Regions from separate parts of the Paenibacillus sanfengchensis genome, predicted to be linked through region 1. Evidence: predicted binding sites of a transcription regulator. Region 1 holds the regulator's gene; each other region holds the start of a gene.
What was found. The regulator Rex, encoded in region 1, represses fermentation and respiration genes when NADH is low (regulators of the CRP and FNR family bind a similar motif). The targets are predictions, from matches to a motif close to TTGTGAAATATTTCACAA.
Positions count from the first base shown of each region.

Region 1 (2,273 bases):
CCGAGCGGGAAGCGCTTCGCTTTTTTATCAAGCTTGAAGACTTAAGCACGGTCTACTGGATCGAGAGCAATGGCAATTACCGCAGCAAATCGCTGCAAATCTTTGCGGTGCCGATCGATGTGAGCACCCAATTGAAGGAATTTTTCTTCAACAAGAAGAAAAGTGTAGTGATGACTTCGGCGACCCTCTCGGTCGACAAGTCCTTCCAGTACATGATCGATCAATTGGGGCTGACCGAAGCGGCGGAGCAGGAGCGGCTCAACACCTCTATGCTTCCGTCCCCGTTTAATTACCGGGAACAGGCCTTACTTGTCATTCCGCGGGATTTCCCGAGCGTGAAAGGCAGTGTCGGAGACGACCATTTTGTCTCTACGCTCGTTCGGTCCTTGGCCGATACGGCGATCGCCACCCACGGGAGAATGCTGGTCCTGTTCACGTCATACCGGATGCTGCGGCAGGTGTATGATCCGCTGAAGGAGCTGCTTGCCGGACAGGGGATCACCGTAATCGGGCAGGGGATGGACAGCGGAAGCCGAACGAAGCTGACCCGCCGGTTTCAAGGACAGCAAGCCTCAGTTCTGCTTGGCACGAGCAGTTTCTGGGAAGGCGTTGACATTCCCGGCGAGGCCTTGACGAGCCTGGCAATCGTTCGCCTGCCGTTCCAGCCTCCGAACCATCCGCTGGTGGAGGCGAAAAGCGAGAGGCTGCAGCAAGAGAAGAAGAACCCGTTCATGAAACTGTCCGTTCCCCAAGCCGTTATCCGCTTTAAACAGGGTTTCGGCAGACTGGTCCGGTCCTCGCAGGACCGCGGGATCGTGGTGGTTTATGATACTCGGATCTTGGAATCCTATTACGGTAAATACTTCTTGTATTCTTTGCCCGGACCGAAAATGGAGCATATGCCGTTGGAGCAGATGGTGCCTCGAATTTCGGAATGGTTAAACGCCGGGGAATCGTAAGTGTTCCTCAAATCGTGTAAGTAGGGGGAAATTTGATGAAATCGGAAAAAATTTCGGATGCAGTGGTTCGCCGCCTGCCGGTGTACCTGCGCTTTCTCAATGAACTCAGCCGCCGGGAGGTGCCTACGGTCTCTTCGCAGGAACTTGGGCAGAAGCTGGATTTGAATCCGGCGCAAATCCGTAAAGACCTGGCTTACTTCGGAGATTTCGGGCGCAAGGGAATCGGCTACGACGTAACGTATCTGATCGAGAAAATTCGCCAAATTCTGAACCTGGATCAGCAAATTAATGTAGCTTTGATCGGGGCCGGTAATCTTGGCCACGCGTTGTCCAATTATAACGCGTATGTGAAAGATAATATGAAAATTGTAGCGGTCTTTGACGCATCCCCCCACAAAATCGGGACGCAGATCAACCATATTACGATTCAGCCGATCGAGGAGCTGGTGGATACGGTGCGGAGCAGCAACATCCGCATCGGGATCATCACCGTACCCGATGTGGAAGCGCAGCGGGTTGCCGATCAATTGGTGGCTGCGGGAATCGGAGCGATTTTGAATTTTGCGCCAACCATCCTTAAGGTGCCTTCGGAAGTGCGCGTGCATGCGGCGGATTTCACAACCGATTTGATGAGTTTGGCTTATTATCTGGATGGCGGAAAGGAACATACGGAACATGACGCGAAAATGGCTGATTAAAGACGGTACCTTCGCGGTGCCGGATCAGAAAACCCCGATCATCCGGGGCTATATGCTGGTCGAAGGAGACCGGATCACATACGTCGGAACGGAGCGCCCGCAAGGCGTGGAAGGGGCCGAAACGTTTGACGGCAAGGGGCTGTTGTTTCTCCCCGGGTTGATCAATACGCATGGTCATGCGGCGATGTCGCTCTTGCGCGGCTATGGAGACGACATGGTGCTTCAGGAGTGGCTGCAGGAGAAAATGTGGCCGATGGAAGCGAAGTTTACCGGCGAGGATGTATATTGGGGAACGGCCTTGTCCGTGCTGGAGATGCTAAAGGGCGGAACGACCACCTTTTTGGATATGTACGACCATATGGAACAGGTAGCTTCCGTCGTGGATCAATCGGGAATCCGCGCCGTATTGACTCGCGGCGTAATCGGGCTCTGTCCTCCTGAGGTGCAGCAAAGCAAGCTGAACGAAGCGGTGAGCTTTGCGCGCGATTGGCACGGCAAGGCGGACGGACGAATCACCACCATGATTTCGCCGCACTCTCCATATACTTGCCCTCCGGATTACATTGAGAAAATTGTACAGGCGGCACATGAGCTGGATTTGCCGATGCACACGCAC
Region 1 is NZ_JBAGJC010000004.1:156,438-158,710, forward strand. It holds gene dinG (ATP-dependent DNA helicase DinG) at 1-959, shown strand, start outside; gene V4U84_RS09960 (redox-sensing transcriptional repressor Rex) at 995-1,657, shown strand; gene V4U84_RS09965 (amidohydrolase) at 1,635-2,273, shown strand, end outside.

Region 2 (2,273 bases), on a different contig from region 1:
TGCTCGGCGTTTTTTACTTTATAGCAAGCGAGTACCGGGCTCAGTTTCTCTGCGGACAACGGGAATTTAGGACCTACGCCCTCGATTTCGGCTACGAGAACTTTGGTTCCGGCCGGTACATCGATGCCGCACATTTCTGCAATTTTAACGGCCGATTGACCTACGATGCTAGGATTGACCGCACACTTCTCGGCGATGATCGCACCGGCGGTCAATTTGGCGGCTTCGTCTTTATTTACGAAATAGCAGCCATTGGCAATCATTTTCTTCTTCACTTGGTCAAAAATCGGTTCTTCTATAATAACCGCTTGCTCGGATGCGCAAATCATGCCATTGTCGAACGTTTTCGACAGAATCAGGTCATTCACCGCTTGATCCAGGTTTGCGCTCTTCTCAATGAAGCAAGGCACGTTACCAGGACCTACGCCGAGAGCCGGTTTCCCGCAGCTGTATGCGGCCTTCACCATCGCCGAACCGCCTGTAGCCAAGATGCAGGCCACATCAGGATGATTCATCAACGCGTTCGTACGATCCATCGAAGGGTTCTCGATCCATTGAATACAATCGGCCGGAGCTCCGTGCTTGATTGCGGCCTCGAGCAAGATCTTCGCCGCTTCCGCGCTACACTTCTGAGCGGATGGATGGAAGCCGAAGATGATCGGGTTACGTGTCTTGATGGCGATCAACGATTTGAAAATCGTGGTGGACGTTGGGTTCGTTACCGGAGTAATCCCCATGATGATGCCCACCGGTTCGGCGATTTTCTGGAAGCTGTCGAATTGGTTGTCTTCAATAACACCTACCGTTTTGTCGTATTTGATGCTGTGGTAAATGTATTCGGTCGCGAACATGTTCTTGATGATCTTGTCTTCATAAACGCCGCGTCCGGTCTCCTCAACGGCCATCTTCGCCAGATACATATGCTTGTCGAGTCCGGCCAAGGCCATCGCTTGTACGATTTTGTCAATTTGCTCTTGATCCATGCTCATGAACGCTTCGGATGCTTTCTTTGCCTTGTCGATCAAAGTTTGGGTGTACTGCTGTGCGTCTGGGGCTGCTTTCGTCGTCGCATCATTCTTAACGGCCATTTCTCTCATCCTCCTAAGTGGGGTTATGGATAAACCTTTTATATATTGTGAATAATTTCACTTTCTGGTTTATCCTTGTGAAGCCTTGCGCTTCTCTTGATGGTTAAAGCATACCACATCCGCTTAAGTTTGTATAGTGAATTTTTTCACGTAGTTTAAAACAATTGCTTTTATTTCATCTTGGTGTTTGTTTTTTCACAATTCGTTTTCATATCTTCCTTACATCACGGGTTTATTCTCCGTCTTGGTTGCCGGCATTTCAATGTATCATGAATCACATGGTTAGTGAAATAAATCAACTTCAAAAAGTGAAAATAGTCACAATGTTGAAATTTCGACACTTTTTCAGTCTTTACAGGCCACTCAAATACGAAGAAACGTTATATAATTAATTTAAATTTTCAGATAAATTTAGGAGTGCAAAGGGGAAATTAAAATGAGTGAAATGGTGAGCGCCACACAACCCCGCGGCAATACTAGCTGCTTTACGGAGCAAAACTTTAACCGGCTACTTGTTACGATGAAAGATAAGACGTATCCCGAAGGAACCCATCTTTTCTGGGAGGGCGACTTTTCCGATAAACTGTTCTATGTTAAGCGTGGCCGGATCAAATTGACTAAATCCACCGACGAAGGCAAAGAGTTGATTCTATACATGTACGGTCGCGGCGATATGGTCGGCCAGGCCGATCCCTTCTTCAGCACCAAGCACAGCTTCACCGCCGAGGTGATCGAGGATAGCGAAATCGGCGTCATCGAGCAGAAGGACCTTGAAATTATGATTTGCCAACACTGCGATTTCGCCATTGACTTCATGAAATGGATGGGTATCCACCACCGCCTGACGCAGACCAAATTCCGCGACCTGATGATGTACGGCAAACCGGGCGCCCTCTGCTCAACCCTGATCCGTCTGAGCAACACGTACGGCGAACAGCATGGCGACAACATCCTTATCAACAAGAAGATTACGCACACCGACCTGTCCAACATGATCGGCGCTACCCGGGAGAGCGTAAACCGGATGCTGAGCGATCTGCGAAAGAAGGACGCGCTGGAATACGAGAACGGCATGATTGTGATCAAGGATTTGGTCATGTTGCAGGATATTTGCCATTGTGAACTATGTCCGAATGAGATTTGCCGCATCTGATTGGACTTCGAAAACAGCCTGGGAGAGATCCC
Region 2 is NZ_JBAGJC010000005.1:19,972-22,244, forward strand. It holds gene adhE (bifunctional acetaldehyde-CoA/alcohol dehydrogenase) at 1-1,088, opposite strand, end outside; gene V4U84_RS11975 (Crp/Fnr family transcriptional regulator) at 1,525-2,241, shown strand.
Region 2: adhE (bifunctional acetaldehyde-CoA/alcohol dehydrogenase) is a predicted target of Rex. The motif match lies at 1,134-1,151, and genes of this name have one in related genera.

Region 3 (2,273 bases), on a different contig from region 1:
CGAGGTCGGTAGCCATTTGCGGCGTAATCATGCCGTGAAAAAACAACCGGCCGTTCTCGTCCCGCTCCTCCGCGAATCCGTTCCACATGAGATGCTCAAACGTTTCACCGAGCTGCGGCTGATTCCGGGCGTCCCGCATCGCCTGCAGCACTTCCCGCCGCGTCACCGAAGAAATCAGCTTCCGGTTGCGGTCGACGACGGGCAGAAAGTCGATCCCTTCCCACACCATGATCTGGGCCGCCGAAGCGAGCGACGTTTGCAGCCCGACCGTAATCGGATGCCGTGTCAGACACTTTTCAATGCTCTGATCCCCGCTGAGATCTTCCACATCCTTGCGGCTGACGATGCCGATCACCCGGTTCCATTCGTCCACCACCGGAAAATGCTGCGCCCCGGTCTCGATCGACAGCTGATCGAAATCGGAGATGTTGCTGGTCACCTTCAACATGTTGACTCTCGGCTTGCGCACGACGATATCTTCCACAAGCATAATCTTCTTCTTGATCAAGCGGTCGAAGATCGCCCGGTTGATCATCGAGGCTACCGTAAACGTATCGTGCCGCGAGGAAATGATCGGCAGCGATAAGCGGTCGGCCAGACTTTTGACTTCCCGGCTCGTTCCGAAGCCGCCGGTAATCAGCACGCCCGCCCCTTGCTCCAAAGCGAGCGAATGGGCATCCTCCCGGTTCCCCACGATCAAAAGGCTTCCCGCATCGATATAGCGGGCCATGGCATCGATCTTCATCGCGCCGATCACGTATTTATGCAGGTTTTTATCCAGACCGTCGGCTCCGCCAAGCACATGTCCCTCGACGATATCGACGACGTCCCCGAACGTCAGTTGATCGGTAATATTCCGCGGCTTCTTCTCCACGCGAACGGTCCCGATCCGCTCCTTCGTAATAACGATTCCGAGATTTTCCGCTTCCTTTACCGCACGGTAGGCGGTTCCTTCGCTGACTCCCATTCCTTTCGCCAGCTTGCGCACCGATATTTTGGTTCCGATTTTGAGACTCTCGATATGCTGTAGCAGCTGCTCGTGCTTCGTTACACTTTCTTCATGCCCCTGCAACTGTTACACCCCCAATCTCAATCTGTACTATTCTGTATCTATTATACACCATATCAACGCAAAAAAAAGCGGACATTCCGTGAGCAAATTTCGCCGGAAGATCCGCTAAACACTCGATCGCTTCATTTCGCCATTTCCTGAAATTTTGCCCTGTTCCGGAATGAACGTGAGGCGAATCACTCGGACTTTGACGGAATACCGAAGCCTTATGCAGAAACATTTTGCGTTGCGCCAATATGTGATTTGTATCACAATGCCATGATGACCGGTTGATATAATGATCGCAAATGCTTCAATATTTAAATAAACAGGAGGACCAAACTTATGAGCCAAACCTTTAAAACCACCGTCAACGCTACGGAGTACCCGCCGCAATTAAAGCATAAAACGATTTTTGCCGCCTTCAACAGCCTGGAGCCTGGAGAAGCGATGCTGCTTATCAATGATCACGATCCCGTGCCGCTGCGCTTTCAATTCGAAGCGATGCATCCCGGACGCTTTACCTGGGACTATCTGGAGCAAGGCCCGGACACTTTTCGTGTAAAAATCGGGAAAACGGAATAACCGAGGAGGAGATCCCATTGGCCACGATTGAGGTCCTCGATGAGAAGACCCTAAAAATCAAGGTAGGCCTTGAAGACGCACTCGCCATGATTGCCGAGGCCGAAAACGATCCGGAGCGTTATGCCGCTGAAATCTTGATGATTGCCGAGAAAATGCCGGAGTTTGAATACACCTACTTCTGTTTCTACGCCTACGACACGGCGGCTTTATTCGAAAAAATGCTCGGCATCGATCCGAAGCAGTATCTCTCCTTCTCGCTGGATGCCCCCGATTCATTCTTCTATACCCTCTATGGAGGTATGAAGGGGCTCAGCGGAATGGCACGCCTGTCCAGCGCTTTGGCTGCCGAGGCGTAAGCAAGCCCGAATTCCAAATCGGCCGGACCCTTCAACGCACCTTCAAGGTGAGCGAGGGTCCGGCCGATTTTTAGTTATCAGCGACCGAGAATGCGGAACCGCTTATTGTCACATCGACTTGCGCCTTTCCATTACCGCTCGTGTACGTGTAACTTGAAGCCCCATGCTTATATCCGGGCAATGAATCCGGGATGGTTAACGCGCTTTCTTTGATCCCCATAGAGAGCTTGTAATTGCTTGCGCCTTGATCGATGTGGAGACTTCCGGCACCGTTTTTCAAC
Region 3 is NZ_JBAGJC010000003.1:7,940-10,212, forward strand. It holds gene V4U84_RS06325 (DRTGG domain-containing protein) at 1-1,072, opposite strand, end outside; gene V4U84_RS06330 (DUF2249 domain-containing protein) at 1,397-1,636, shown strand; gene V4U84_RS06335 (hypothetical protein) at 1,654-1,992, shown strand; gene V4U84_RS06340 (M56 family metallopeptidase) at 2,063-2,273, opposite strand, start outside.
Region 3: V4U84_RS06330 (DUF2249 domain-containing protein) is a predicted target of Rex. The motif match lies at 1,309-1,326, and genes of this name have one in related genera.